Regions from separate parts of the Sphingomonas melonis DAPP-PG 224 genome, predicted to be linked through region 1. Evidence: predicted binding sites of a transcription regulator. Region 1 holds the regulator's gene; each other region holds the start of a gene.
The links. Region 1 encodes LexA, which represses DNA repair genes until DNA is damaged. Its sites were predicted from a motif close to GTTCCNCNCTTGTTCT; they were not measured.

Region 1 (4,957 bases):
GGCTGGGATTGCCACCGCGGGTGCGGGTCAACCTGTCGACCGACGATGTGCCAAAGGGGCTGGGCGAGGCGGCGCGAGTCCGGCTGCGCGCGCGGCTGATGCCGCCGGCGGCGGCGTCGGTGCCGGGCGCATATGACTTTGCGCGGGCCGCGTGGTTCGCCGGGATCGGCGCGACCGGTCGGGGGTTCGCGCCGGTGGAGCTGGTGTCGCCCGGCATGCCGGAGGGCAGCCTTCGGCGACGCCTGACCGCGCATATCACCGATCGGCTGGAGGGGAGCCGGGGCGGCATCGCGGCGGCGCTGGCGACCGGAGACGAGGGAGCGATCAGCGAGCGCGATGCGGAGGCGATGCGGCGGGCGGGCCTGGCGCACCTGCTGTCGGTCAGCGGGCTGCACATCACTGCGGCGGTGGCGGCGACGATGTTCGTGACGTTGCGGCTGCTCGCGCTGTGGCCATGGCTTGCCATTCGCGTTCGATTGCCGCTGGTCGCGGCGGGGATGGGGGCGTTGGCCGCCATCGGCTATACGTTGCTCACCGGATCCCAGGTTCCCACGATCCGATCGTGCGTCGCCGCGCTGCTGGTGCTGGCGGCGCTGGCGATGGGGCGGGAGGCGATGACGCTGCGGCTGGTCGCGGCCGGTGCGATGGTGGTGCTGGCGGTGCGGCCGGAAGCGCTGGTGGGGCCGAGCTTCCAGCTGTCGTTCGCTGCGATCGTCGCGATCGTCGCGCTGCATGAGCATCCGCGGGTGCGCGGGTGGTTCGAGCCGCGGGAGGAAGCGCGTGCACGCCGTCTGCTACGCGGGCTCGGGTCGCTGCTGCTGACGGGCGTGGTGGTGGAGGCTGCGCTGATGCCGATCGCGGTCTATCACTTTCACAAGGCGGGTCTGTATGGGGCTGCCGCCAACATGGTCGCTATTCCGCTGACGACGTTCGTCGTCATGCCGCTGGAGGCGGGGGCGTTGGTGCTGGACACGGTCGGGCTGGGCGGGCCCGTGTGGTGGCTGACCGATGGGGCGCTGCGCGGGCTGCTGTGGCTGGCGCATGTGGTGGCGGATGCGCCGGGCGCGTCGCTGGCGGTGCCGTCGATGCCGCTGGGGGCGTTTCTGGCGATGGTCGCGGGTGGGCTGTGGCTGACGCTGTGGAGCACGCGGCTGCGCTGGGTCGGCGCGCTGCCGATCGTCGCCGGTGCCGTCTGGGCGGCGCTGACCCCGCCACCCGATCTGCTGGTGACGGGCGATGGGCGGCATATGGCGATCCGGGTGGGCGGACGGCTGGCGCTGCTGCGCGATCGCGCCGGGGACTATACGCGGGTGATGCTTGCCGAAAACGGCGGGACCGATGGCGAGCCGTGGCTGCTCGACGATCTGCCGGAGGCGCGGTGCAGCCGCGATGCGTGCGTGGCGGTCCTGCGGGACGGGGGAGGGCAGTCGTTCCGCGTCCTGGCGACCCGCAGCGGCTACCAACTGGCATGGCGGGATGTGGTCGCGGCCTGTGGGAGAGCGGACGTCGTGGTGAGCGACCGGCGGCTGCCGCGGGCGTGCCGGCCGCGCTGGCTGCGGCTAGACGCGCCCGTGCTGCGGCGCACCGGCGGCGTCATGCTGACCCTGGCGAGCGGACGTGTGCGGACGGTGATGCAGCCAGGGGATCGGCATCCGTGGCTGGTGGGAGCCAAGGTCGCCCCGCCTCGGCCGGACGATATCCCGGCGGCCGTGCCGTCGCGATGACCCCCACCGGCGCGCTGGGCCATGGCGACGGGACGCTGCCTCCTGTAGCGGGATGACATAGGGTCGATCCGTCATTGCTTCGTTAGGCTCGCCATGGCGCCCCTGTCTAGACATTTGATATCTAGACATTTTCATTCGCGCAATCAGCGGGAAGCCGGGATGCCCGGCCCTCGACGGGGGGCTAAAGCCGCCGTTTGGAAAGTCACAAAAGTCTCACGGACGACCATATGTTGCGGCGCGCCACCACGGCGGAATCCCGTCAGTCGTAGCGGCGGAGGATACCCGACAATTTGCCCTGCACGCGGACGTGCGAGGGGACATAGCGCTGCGGTTCGTAGGCGCGGTTGGCGGGATCGAGGCGGATCATCGCGCCTTCGCGACGGAAATATTTGAGCGTCGCCTCGCTGTCCTCGATCAACGCAACGACGATCTCGCCATCGCGGGCGATGTCGGTGCGGCGGATCAGCGCATAGTCGCCATCGAGAATACCAGCCTCGACCATCGAGTCGCCGGAGACTTCCAGCGCATAATGTTCCCCGGTGCCGAGCAACGCCGCGGGGACGGCGAGCATCGAACTGCCTTCGAACGCCTCGATCGGCACGCCCGCGGCGATCCGGCCGTGCAGCGGGATTTCGACGACGTCGTTCGCGGGCGAGGGCGCGGGACGCACGTTGTCCGTGGCCGGCGCGCTCGGCGGCGCCGCGGGAGCGGGCGTTTCGGGCGCCTTGCGTTCGGAGCGTTCCGGCATGCGCAGCACTTCCAGCGCGCGCGCACGGTTGGGCAGGCGGCGGATGAAGTTGCGTTCCTCGAGCGCGCTGATCAGGCGGTGGACGCCGGACTTGGACTTGAGGTCGAGCGCGTCCTTCATCTCCTCGAACGACGGCGAGATGCCCGTCTCCTCGAGCCGGTCGTTGATGAAGCATACAAGCTCGTGCTGCTTGCGCGTGAGCATAAGCGGTCCTTCCCCGTCAGAACAGACGCGGAACTTCTAGGGAACAATTCGTGGGGCGTCAAGCGATGACGAGGATTTCCACCGAGTCGCCCGCGCGCGCGGCGGGGGCATCGACCGGCCGCACGATCAGGCAATGCGAACGCGCCAGCGTCAGCAGCATCGAGCTGTCCTGAATGGTCGAGGCATAGGCGCGGCCGTCGCGCAGCTCCGCGCGCAGATAATCGGTGCGCGGGCCGTTGGCGGGCAAGTCTTCGCCCAGGATCGCCATCGTGCTGCGCAGCAGCGGGTCTGCGGCGCCGGACAGGTGCGCGATCAACGGTTTGACGAAGAGTAGGGCGGTGACGAAGGCGGATACCGGGTTGCCCGGCAGGCCCAGCACCTGCATCGCGCCGCGCCGTCCCGCCATCATCGGCTTGCCCGGTCGCAGTGCGATCCGCCAGAAATCGATGACGCCGCCCGCCGCCTCCAGCGCTGGCCGCACGAGGTCATGGTCGCCGACCGACGCGCCGCCGGTGGTGACGAGCAGATCGGCGTCGACGCGCGCGAACGCATCGCGCAGGCGATCGAGATCATCGGGCAGGATGCCGAGGTCGATCAGCTCGATCGGCAGGTCGGCGAGCATCGCGGCCAGCATCGCGCGGTTCGATTCGGGCAGCGCGCTCGGGTCGCCGCCAGCGCCCGGATCGACCAGTTCGTCGCCCGTCGCACAGATGGCGACGCGCACTCGGCGGTGGACCGCGATCGTGCCGATGCCGCCGGTCGCGGCGACGGCGATGCGCGCGGGCGTCAGCCGCTCGCCACGCGCGATCAGGCGATCCCCAGCGTGAAAGTCGAGGCCGCGGCGGCGGGTGTTGCGGCCGAGCGTTGCTGGGCCTTCGCCAGTGAGGCGGATCGTGGTGCCGGAGGCGGCGACCTCTTCCTGCACCATCACCGTGTCGGCGCCGGCGGGCAGGGCCGCGCCGGTGAAGATGCGCGCGGTCTCGCCAGGACCGACGGTGCCGGCAAAGGGGCGGCCGGCGGCGCTTTCGCCGATCAGCGTCCAGGGCCCGGGCAGATCGGCGAAGCGGATCGCATAGCCATCCATCGCCGACAAATCGGTGGCGGGCTGGGTGCGGCGGGCGGCGATGTCGTCTGCCGCCCAGCGGCCGGCGGCGGCGGCCAGAGGCACGGTTTCGGTCCCGACCGGCGGGGCGTGCGCGAACAGCCGCGCCTGGGCTTCGTCGATCGGGAGCAGCGCCATGGCGTCAGGCGCGCCAGTCGCCCGACGCGCCGCCGGCCTTTTCGAGCAGGCGGATGTCCGAGATCGTCATCGCGCGATCCATCGCCTTCGCCATGTCGTAGATGGTGAGCAAGGCGACCGACACGGCGGTCAGTGCCTCCATCTCGACGCCGGTCTTGCCGTCGGTGGCGGTCAGCGCGGTCGCGGTGATGCCGGCATCGTCCAGCGTCAGGTCGAGCGTGACGCGGGTGAGGGGCAAGGGGTGGCAGAGCGGGATGAGGTCCGCGGTTTTCTTCGCCGCCATGATCCCGGCGACGCGGGCAACGGCGAGCACGTCGCCCTTCTTCGCGGCGCCGTCGCGGATCGCAGAGAGGGCGTCGGGGGCGATGGCGATGCGGCCGGAGGCGACTGCGCGACGCTGCGTCACGGCTTTATCGCCGACATCGACCATATGCGCGGCACCGTCGACGTCGAGATGGGTGAGGTGGCTCACCCGACCAAGGCCCGCGTCGCGGCCTCGACGTCGTCGGCGCGCATTAGCGCCTCGCCGATGAGGAAGCAGCGCACGCCATGCGCCGCCATCGCGTCGAGGTCGGCGCGGGTTTCGAGGCCGCTTTCCGCAACGAAGGTGCAGCCCTTTGGCGCCTTGCCGACCAGCTCGTAGGTGCGGGCGAAGTCGACGGAGAAGTCGTGCAGATTGCGGTTGTTGACGCCGATCAGCCGCGACTTGAGGCGGAGCGCGCGGTCCAGTTCGGATTCGTCATGCACCTCGACCAGCACGTCCATGCCGCAATCGAGCGCCGAGGCCTCGATTTCCGCCATCTGATTGTCGTCCAGCGCGGCAACGATGATGAGGATGGCGTCGGCGCCGATCGAGCGGCTTTCGGTTGCCTGCCAGGGATCGACCATGAAATCCTTGCGGATCACCGGCAGGTCGCAGGCGGCGCGCGCGGCGATCAGATAGTCGTCGCTGCCCTGGAACCACTGTTCGTCGGTGAGCACCGACAGGCAGGCCGCGCCACCCGCCTGATAGGCGCGCGCATGGGCGGGCGGATCGAAATC
Region 2 (4,957 bases), 1.6 Mb from region 1:
GCCGGTGGCGCGGCGTGAGAGTTCCTTGGCGAGCTTGACGCGCTGTGCTTCGCCGCCCGACAGGGTGGTCGCCTGCTGGCCGACCTTGACGTAGCCCAGGCCCACTTCGACCAGCATTTCCATCTTGTCGCGGATCGGGGGCACGGCCTTGAAGAACTCCGCGGCGTCCTCGACGGTCATGTCGAGCACGTCGGCGATGCTCTTGCCCTTGAACTTCACCTCCAGCGTCTCGCGGTTGTAGCGGGCGCCGTGGCAGACGTCGCAGGTGACGTAGACGTCGGGGAGGAAGTGCATCTCGATCTTGAGCACGCCGTCGCCCTGGCACGCCTCGCAGCGGCCGCCCTTAACGTTGAAGCTGAAGCGGCCGGGCTTGTAGCCGCGCGCCTGCGCCTCCGGCAGGCCGGCGAACCAGTCGCGGATCTGCGTGAAGCTGCCGGTGTAGGTCGCCGGGTTCGACCGCGGCGTGCGGCCGATCGGCGACTGGTCGATGTCGATCACCTTGTCGAGGTGCTGGAGGCCGGTGACCTTGTCGTGCTTGCCCGCCAGGATGCGCGCGCCGTTGAGTTGCCTCGCGGCGGCGGCGTAGAGCGTGTCGATCGTGAAGCTCGACTTGCCCGATCCCGACACGCCGGTGATGCAGGTGAAGGTGCCGAGCGGGATCGACGCGGTCACGCCGGTGAGGTTGTTGGCGCGCGCGTTGTGGACGGTCAGCTTCTTGCCGTTGCCCTTGCGGCGTTGCGTGGGGACGGGGACTTGGCGGGTGCCGTTGAGGTAATCGGCGGTGATGCTGGTCTTGCTCTTGAGCAATTGCTTGAGCGTGCCCTGCGCCACGATCTGGCCGCCGTGGACGCCGGCGCCCGGCCCCATGTCGATGACGTAATCGGCGGTGCGGATCGCGTCCTCGTCATGCTCGACCACCAGCACGGTGTTGCCGAGGTCGCGCAGGCGGCGGAGCGTCGCGAGCAACATGTCGTTGTCGCGCTGGTGCAGCCCGATGCTGGGCTCGTCGAGGACGTACAAGACGCCCGACAGGCCGCTGCCGATCTGCGACGCCAGGCGGATACGCTGGCTCTCGCCGCCCGACAGCGTGCCCGACGTGCGATCGAGGTTGAGGTAATCGAGGCCGACGTTGTTGAGGAAGCCCAGGCGCTCGACGATCTCTTTCAGGATGCGTTCGGCGATCGCGCGCTGCTGGTCGCCGAGGTGGTTGGGCAGATCGGTGAAGAAGGCGAGCGCGTCGACCACGCTGAGGTGCGTGGCGTGGGCGATGTCGGTATGCGCGATCTTGACCGCGAGCGCTTCGGGCTTGAGGCGCGCGCCGTGGCAGACCTCGCACGGGCGCGACGACTGGTATTTGCCCAACTCCTCGCGCATCCACGCGCTCTCGGTCTGAAGCAGGCGGCGGTTGAGGTTGCCGATCACGCCCTCGAACGGTTTCTTGACGTCGTAGCTCTTCTTGCCGTCGACGAAGGTGAGCGTGACCGCCTTGCCCTTGGTGCCGAACAGGATGACGTCCTGCGTTTCGGGGGGCAGGTCCTTCCACGGCGTATCGAGGTCGAATTTATATTCGCGCGCGAGCGAGCCGAGGACCTGCATGTAATAGGGGCTGGGCGGGTTGGACTTCGCCCAGGGGACGACGGCGCCCTTCTTGATGCTGAGGTCGTGGTTGGGGACGACGAGGTCTTCGTCGAACAGCAGCTTTTCGCCGAGGCCGTCGCACGCGGGGCAGGCGCCCTGGGGGGCGTTGAACGAAAACAGGCGCGGTTCGATCTCGGCGATGGTGAAGCCGCTGATCGGGCAGGCGAACTTTTCGCTGAACACGATGCGGCCGGCGGGCGCGTTGTCGCCGAGGACTTCGGACTTGGGGGTGTGTGGTTCGACGGGGTCGGCCGGGTCGATATAGGCGAGACCGTCGGCGAGCTTCAGCGCGGTTTCGAAGCTTTCGGCCAGGCGCGTCGCGGCGTCGGCGCGGACGACGAGGCGGTCGACGACGATCTCGATGTCGTGCTTGTACTTCTTGTCGAGCGCAGGCGCCTCGTCGATCTCATGGATCGTGCCGTCGATGCGCACGCGGGTGAAGCCCGCCTTCTGCCATTCGGCGAGTTCCTTGCGATATTCGCCCTTCCGCCCGCGCACGACGGGGGCGAGCAGGTACAGGCGCGTGCCCTCGGGCAGCGCCATGACGCGGTCGACCATCTGGCTGACGGTCTGCGCGGCGATCGGCTCGCCGGTGGCGGGCGAATAGGGGATGCCGACGCGCGCCCAGAGCAGGCGCATGTAATCGTAGATTTCGGTGACGGTCGCGACGGTCGAGCGCGGATTGCGCGATGTCGTCTTCTGCTCGATCGAGATGGCGGGGGACAGGCCCTCGATATGGTCGACGTCGGGCTTCTGCATCAGCTCGAGGAACTGGCGTGCATAGGCCGACAGCGATTCGACGTAGCGGCGCTGCCCCTCGGCATAGATGGTGTCGAAGGCGAGGCTCGATTTGCCAGACCCCGACAGGCCGGTGATGACCGTCAGCGTGTCGCGGGGGATGTCGACGTCGACGTCCTTGAGATTGTGCTCGCGCGCGCCGCGGACGGAAATTTTGGTCAGCATGAAGCGGGTTCTACTTCTGTTCTGTTTCTGATGCTAGTCTGGCAGGTAGGAACGCTTGCGCGCGATTTCGAGCCGCATTGAAAGCATGCCAGCGGTGTCTTACGTCTGTGCCACACGAGGAGAAGGCGCGATGGGCAAGAAGCACAAGAAGGCGAAGCTTCCGAAGGAAGTGCTGGGCGTGAAGCTGCCCAAGGAGGTGCGCGAGGTGGGCGGTGCGCTGCTCGAAAAGGCGAACAGCCCGCAGGGGCGCGAGATGCTGGCGGCGGGGCTGACGATGGCTGCGGCCGCGGCGACCGCGGCGCTGGCCAAGGGACGCGCCGAGCGCGCCGCCAAGCCGGACGCGCCGCGCCCGCCCGAGGTGCCGGTGCCGCCCGTGCCCCCGGTTCCGCCGGTTCCTCCTGTCCCGCCGGTGCCGCCCGTCTCGCCCGTCCCGCCGCAGGGCACGCAGACGCAGCCCGATCCGCAGGCGATCGCCGATGCGGTCGGCAAGGTGGCGGAGGCGATGCTGGGGCGATTGTTCGGTCGGAAAGACTGACGCAGCGGGGTTTGCGCGGCGCTCGCTGTCCGTCCGACATAGGGACCGATTGTATGGCGCCGGGACATCCAGGCTGCACCCGCGATGATGTCCGTTTAGCGCCGCGAGCGATATCGATCGGTCCGCGCGTCTGGGTCCGCCATCGCTCCGCGCGGCGGAGATACGAGGGTGGCATTTCCTCATTCCGCCAGTTGCGGCAACTTGGGGTCGGTGACCGGGCCTTCCGCGCAACATAGCGCCACTCGCTGTGGCTGTTTTGCAACGCAACGTTGCTGAAAGCGGAAATAGGTCAGCAGTACGTGCTTTACGCGAGCAAGACAGTCACACAAGCGTCACGCAGTCCAGAAGACTGACATTCCAAATCGATGACGCATGGGGCGACCGAAAACGGCGCCGTTGCAAAGGGGATATACGTGACGAAAACCGCTCGATTCGATGTGACGCGCAAGGCGGCTCTGCTCGCCGCGGCGACGCCGCTGGCGCTGGTGCTGGGGGCCGCTCCGGCGTTCGCGCAGACCGCGACGCAGACGCCTGCGCAGCTCGAGATCAAGGATCAGCAGACCGATCCGACCACGACGCAGGGCGCGAGCGATCAGGACAAGGCGAGCGACATCGTCGTCACCGGTTCGCTGTTCCGTCGCACCGACACCGAAACGCCGTCACCGGTCACCGTGCTGACCAGCGACACGCTGGCCAAGGCGGGCATCACCACCGCGTCGGACGCGATCCGTTCGATCTCGGCGGACAGCGCGGGCTCGATCGGCACCGGCTTCCAGTCGGGCTTCTCGGCCGGCGGTTCGGCCGTGTCGCTGCGCGGCCTCGGCGTGTCGTCGACGCTCGTGCTGATCGACGGGCTGCGCTCGGCCAATTTCCCGCTGAACGACGATGGCCATAACGCCTATGTCGACCTCAACTCGATCCCGTTCAGCCTGGTCGACCGGATCGAAGTGCTGAAGGACGGCGCATCGTCGACCTATGGCGCGGACGCGATCGGCGGCGTCGTCAACGTGATCCTGAAGAAGCACTTCACCGGCATCGACGGCCTGGTCGAAGGCGGTGTCGCCGAGCGCGGCGATGCGAGCCACCAGCGCGCGCAGCTGACGCTGGGCTATGGCGATTATGACCGCCAGGGTTTCAACGTCTACCTGAACGGCGAATATCAGCGCGACGGCCGTGTTTCGAACCACAGCCGCGGATTCCCGTACAACACGCAGGACCTGACCTCGATCGGCGGACTGGACAATAACGCGTCCGACCAGTCGCTGACCGTCAACGTGCCGACCGCCTATGTCACGCGCGTCCGCCAGACCGACCTCAACAACCCGCTCGCCGGCCAGGTCGGCGCCCCGCTGACCACGCGCTACGACGCGTTGGGCTTGGCCAATTGCGCGCGCGACACGTTCGCCGTCACCACCGGTTCGGCGCAGGGCACCGGCTGCAAGTACGACCTGGTCGACCTGTATCGCCAGATTCAGCCGCTGCAGGAGCGCTACTCGCTGCAGGGCCGCGTCAGCGTTCGCATCGCCGACAACGTCGAAGGCTATATCACTGGCAGCTACAGCCGCAGTGATGTCAGCATTAACGGCACGCCCTCGGCGATCCGCAACACGCAGCCGTTCGGCGGCGCACCGTCGGTCGCGTCGAACAACCCCGGCATCGTCCTGCCGGTGTACATCTGCGCGGCGGGCACCAATTGCGCGACCGCGGCGAACCGCCAGCTCAATCCGAACAACCCCTATGCGGCAGCGTTCGCCAACGACCCGACCAACGGCGCGGCGCGCATCTATTATCTGTTCGGCGACATCCCCGGCGGCAGCGATC
Region 3 (4,957 bases), 980 kb from region 1:
GCATGGCGATCGTCCTGAGCTTCTTAGTCCGTTGATTCGGAACCGTAACGGCCATACGCGGAACCTACCCTGCCGGTTCCTGAACGGATGGTGGGCGGCATGTCGCAGAGGCGCGGTTGCCGGACGACGCCAAGGTGGGATCGGTCGCCTCAGTCCGTCGCCTCAGTCCGTCGCCTCAGTCCGTCGCTGCGCTCGCAATGACGAGGAGGGTAGTACTCGGGTGGGGACGCCTGGCTCACCCGATCGTGACGAAGCTGTCCATCACCCGCTTGCGGCCGGCGGCTTCGAAGTCGATCTCCAGCTTGTTGCCTTCGATCTCGGCGATCGCGCCATAGCCGAACTTCTGGTGGAAGACGCGCATGCCGACGCTGAGGTCGCTGCGCCCCTTGTTGCCGATGCTGACCGCGCTCGCCCGGCTCTCGACGATCCGCGTCGGCTGGGTGGTGAAGCCGGAGCCGGACCCCGCCGCGCGCTGCCAGCCCGGACCGCGGCCGGTGCCGCGTGCGACATTGGCGAAGGGATCGGCGCGCTCGCTCCAATTGGCACGCCACAGGCTTTCGCCACCCGACATGGTGGTGTCGCTGTCGGTATGTTCGGGCGGCAACTCGCCGACGAAGCGGCTGGGAATGCTGGAGGTCCACTGGCCGTAGATGCGGCGGTTGGCGGCGTGGAGGATCGTCGCGCGGCGGCGCGCACGCGTAATCGCGACATAGGCGAGGCGGCGCTCCTCCTCCAGGCTGCGCGTGCCGCCTTCGTCGATCGCACGTTGCGAGGGGAACAGGCCCTCTTCCCAACCGACCAGGAAGACGGTGTCGAATTCGAGGCCCTTGGCGGCGTGGATCGTCATGATCGTCACCTCGGGCGCCTGCACCGCGCCGTCCTTGTCCATGACGAGGCTGACGTGCTCGAGGAATGCGCCGAGGGATTCGTACTCCTCCATCGCGCGGATGAGTTCGGACAGGTTTTCGAGCCGCCCGGATGCCTCGACCGACTTTTCGGCCTGCCACATCGCGGTATAGCCCGATTCGTCGAGCATCTGCCGCGCCAGCTCGGCATGCGGCAGGTCGCGCGCCCGGTCGCGCCAGCGGGCGACGTCGCCGACGAAATTGCCGAGCGCGCGGCGCGCCTGCGGGGTCAGTTCGTCGGTGTCGAGAATGCGCGCCGCGGCGATGGTGAGCGGTACGCCCTCGGCGCGGGCGAGCTGGTGGATCTTGGCGATCGCCTTGTCGCCAAGGCCGCGTTTGGGGACGTTGACGATGCGTTCGAAGGCCAGATCGTCCGACGGCTGGTTGACGATGCGCAGATAGGCGAGCGCGTCGCGGATTTCGGCGCGTTCGTAGAAGCGATAGCCGCCGACGATGCGGTACGGCATGCCGATCGAGATGAAGCGGTCTTCGAACTCGCGCGTCTGATGCTGCGCGCGGACGAGGATCGCGATATGGTCGAGCGGGGTGCCGTTCCGCTGCGCGGCCTCGATCTCGTCGCTGACCCGGCGGGCTTCTTCGGGCCCGTCCCACACCCCCAGCACGCGCACCTTTTCGCCTACGTCGAGTTCGGTCCACAGCGTCTTGCCGAGCCGACCGCCGTTATGCGCGATCACGCCCGATGCGGCGCCGAGGATGTGGGGCGTCGACCGGTAATTCTGTTCGAGGCGGATCACCTTGGCGCCGGGAAAATCCTTCTCGAACTTCAGGATGTTTTCGACCTGTGCGCCGCGCCACGAATAGATGGACTGATCATCGTCGCCGACGCAGGCGATGTTCTTGCGTGTCTGGGCGAGCAGCCGCAGCCACAGATACTGGACGATGTTGGTGTCCTGATATTCGTCCACCATGATGTATTTGAAGCGTTCCTGATACGTCCGCAGCACATCGGCATGCGTCTTCAGGATGGTGAGCATGTGGAGCAGCAGGTCGCCGAAGTCGCAGGCGTTCACGTTGCGCAGCCGCGCCTGATATTGCGTATACAGCTCGCCGCCGCGTCCGTTGGCGTAGCGCTCGCTCTCGCCGGCATCGATATCGGCGGGGACCAGACCCCTGTTCTTCCAATCGTCGATCAGGCCGGCGAGGCTGCGCGCGGGGAAGCGCTTTTCGTCGATGTCCGCGGCGACGATCAACTGCTTGAGCAGCCGCAACTGATCGTCGGTGTCGAGGATGGTGAAGTTCGACTGCAATCCGACCAGCTCGGCATGGCGGCGGAGCATCTTGGCGCCGATCGCGTGGAAGGTGCCGAGCCACGGCATGCCCTCCACCGCGTCGCCGACCATCCGGCCGACGCGCTCGCGCATCTCGCGCGCGGCCTTGTTGGTGAAGGTGACGGCGAGAATCTCCGACGGCCACGCCTTGCGCGTCCACAGCAAATGCGCGAGCCGCGCGGTCAGCGCCGCGGTCTTGCCCGTGCCTGCGCCGGCCAGCATCAGCACCGGGCCTTCGGTGGTGAGCACCGCGTCGCGCTGCGGCGGGTTCAACCCCTTGAGATACGGCGGATCCTGCAGGGCGGCGGGGGAGGCGGTGTCGGTCACCGGCGAACAGGTAGGGAACGGCGCTTGGCTCGGCAAGCTGCGAGCGCGGCAAGCCCGGAAAAATCGGGGCAGCCACCGGTGCGGCCGCCCCGTAGTTCAGGGAGCACCAGTCGACAGAAAGGCGACCGATACATCGCGACCCACAGGGGGAGGGGAGCCGCGGTGGCATCGCGGTAGCGGCGGAATGTTGCGAAGGGATGGCAACTTTGTTGCCAGATGCCTTTATTTGGGGGTTAGAAGGGCGGCATGAGCCAATTCCCTGCCGCCAAAGTTCCGGACGCCGCCGTCGCGCCAGCCTCGCCGCGCCGGATCCTGACCGCGAGTCTGGTCGGTACGGCGGTGGAATTCTACGATTTCTACATTTACGCCACCGCCGCGGCGCTGGTGTTTCCGGCGCTGTTCTTTCCGGGGGAAAGTGCGTCGGCGCGGCAGATGATGAGCTTCGCGAGCTTTGCCGTGGCCTTCTTCGCGCGGCCGATCGGTGCGGCGCTGTTCGGGCATTTCGGCGACCGGATCGGGCGTAAGTCGACCTTGGTCGCCAGCCTGTTGCTGATGGGCGGGTCGACGGTCGCGATCGCCTTCCTGCCGACCTATCAACAATTCGGCATCTGGGCGCCGCTGCTGTTGTGCCTGATGCGATTGGGGCAGGGGCTGGGGCTGGGCGGCGAATGGGGCGGCGCGGCGCTGCTCGCGGTCGAGAATGCGCCGCCGCATCGGCGCAACACCTGGGGCATGTTCCCCCCGCTGGGGGCGCCGGTCGGCTTCATCCTGGCGAACGGGCTGTTCCTGCTGCTGGGTCTGGTGCTGAGCGACGGGCAATTCCGCGCCTGGGGGTGGCGCCTGCCGTTCCTGGTGAGCGCGGTGTTGGTCGCGCTCGGCCTGTGGATCCGGCTGAAGCTGACCGAGACGCCCGCCTTCGTCGAGGCGGCCAAGGCGGAGGCGCTGCCCAAGGTGCCGCTGGCGACGCTGTTCGCCGGTCATGGTCGCGCGCTGCTGGCCGGCACCGGCGGGGTGGTGGCGTGCTTCGCGCTCTTCTACCTCGCGACCGCCTTCACGCTGAGCTACGGCACGACGACGCTGGGCTATGACAAGACGGCGCTGCTCGGCGTCGAGTTGGTCGCGATCCTGTTTCTGGCCGCAGGCGTGATCGTGGCGAGCGTACTGGCAGACCGGACGGGGGCGGAGCGGATGCTGGTGATCGGCTTTCTGGGCTGCATCGTCGCCGGCGCGCTGATGGGGCCGATGCTGGGCGCGGGATCACTGTTCGTGGTGTTCGCGTGGCTGGCCTTCGCACTGTTCGTGATGGGCTTTGCCTATGGCCCGCTCGGCGGCTGGCTGCCGACGCTGTTTCCGGCGGGCGTGCGCTACACCGGCGTGTCGATGACGTTTAACGTCGGCGGCATCCTGGGCGGGGCGCTCGCGCCGATCGCGGCGCAGGCGCTGGCTGCGCGCGGGCTGTGGTGGATCGGGCTGTATCTGGTCGCGGCGGGCCTCGTGAGCCTCGCCGGCCTCGCGCTGTTGCCGCGGGTCAGGACCGTCGACTGAACCAGCGCGGCCAGCGCGACACGCTGCGTTTCGGGACGTCGGCCTCGGAATAGCCCGTCGCGTTGAGCAGGAAGCTGGCGAGCAGCAGCGCCTGGTTGCGGCTCAGCACCAGCCGCGTCGTCGCGATCTGCTGATTGTCGAGCGCCTGTGCGGACGGCGTCGTCTGCACCTCCAGCTCGATGCCCTTGGGCAAGGGATGATGCACCCATCCGACCACCGCCTGCGGCCCCGACCGCCGCGGAGCATCGTAATGGTGGGGAATGAACTGCGTCGCCATGGCTCCCTCCTGTTGCGATCAGGCGGCCCGCAAGAGTGTCACGCGGGCCTTTCCATGCACGCGGCTGGTGTCGATGGCGAACCCCGCGACCTCGACCGCCTCGTCGCGTGCGGTCTCTATGCTGACCCAGGTCGCGGCGTTCGTCCAGCCCAGCCGCGCCAATTTATCCAAGGCTACCAGGCCTGCACCGGTGCCGTAGGGCGGGTCCATCATGATGAGGTCAAGCGGCGCGCGCGCCGGCCCCAGCGCCATCACCGACCCGCTGCGCACGTCGCCGCGCGTGCCGAGCTTGGCGAGGTTGGCCTTCAGCGCATCCAGCGCCGCGCCGTCCTGTTCGACGAACAGGCACGATGCCGCACCGCGCGACAGCGCCTCGATCCCCAGCGCGCCCGATCCGGCGAACAGATCGGCGACGGCGAGCCCTTCGAAGCTGCCGAGCCGGCTGGTGAGCATCGAGAACAAGGCCTCGCGCGTGCGGTCGGCGGTGGGGCGCGTCGCGTCGCCCTTGGGCGCGACGAGCGGACGCCCGCGCCACTGGCCGGCGATCACCCTCACGAGCGGCCCCCGCGCGGTCCGCCCTTCGGCCCGCCCTTGAAGCCACCGCCGGGAGGACG

Region 2: a site for LexA is predicted at 2,609-2,624, ahead of uvrA (excinuclease ABC subunit UvrA). Genes of this name have one in related genera too.
Region 3: a site for LexA is predicted at 2,525-2,540, ahead of SPHME3_RS0115345 (ATP-dependent helicase). Genes of this name have one in related genera too.

The regions. Positions count from the first base shown of each region.
Region 1 is NZ_KB900605.1:2,192,609-2,197,565, forward strand. It holds gene SPHME3_RS0110770 (ComEC/Rec2 family competence protein) at 1-1,724, shown strand, start outside; gene lexA (transcriptional repressor LexA) at 1,984-2,676, opposite strand; gene SPHME3_RS0110780 (molybdopterin molybdotransferase MoeA) at 2,735-3,916, opposite strand; gene moaC (cyclic pyranopterin monophosphate synthase MoaC) at 3,921-4,388, opposite strand; gene trpC (indole-3-glycerol phosphate synthase TrpC) at 4,385-4,957, opposite strand, start outside.
Region 2 is NZ_KB900605.1:556,017-560,973, reverse strand. It holds gene uvrA (excinuclease ABC subunit UvrA) at 1-2,601, opposite strand, end outside; gene SPHME3_RS21255 (hypothetical protein) at 2,732-3,136, shown strand; gene SPHME3_RS0102690 (TonB-dependent receptor domain-containing protein) at 3,502-4,957, shown strand, end outside.
Region 3 is NZ_KB900605.1:3,175,430-3,180,386, reverse strand. It holds gene SPHME3_RS0115350 (glycine zipper 2TM domain-containing protein) at 1-4, opposite strand, end outside; gene SPHME3_RS0115345 (ATP-dependent helicase) at 236-2,521, opposite strand; gene SPHME3_RS0115340 (MFS transporter) at 2,768-4,066, shown strand; gene SPHME3_RS0115335 (hypothetical protein) at 4,050-4,343, opposite strand; gene rsmD (16S rRNA (guanine(966)-N(2))-methyltransferase RsmD) at 4,362-4,898, opposite strand; gene SPHME3_RS0115325 (pseudouridine synthase) at 4,895-4,957, opposite strand, start outside.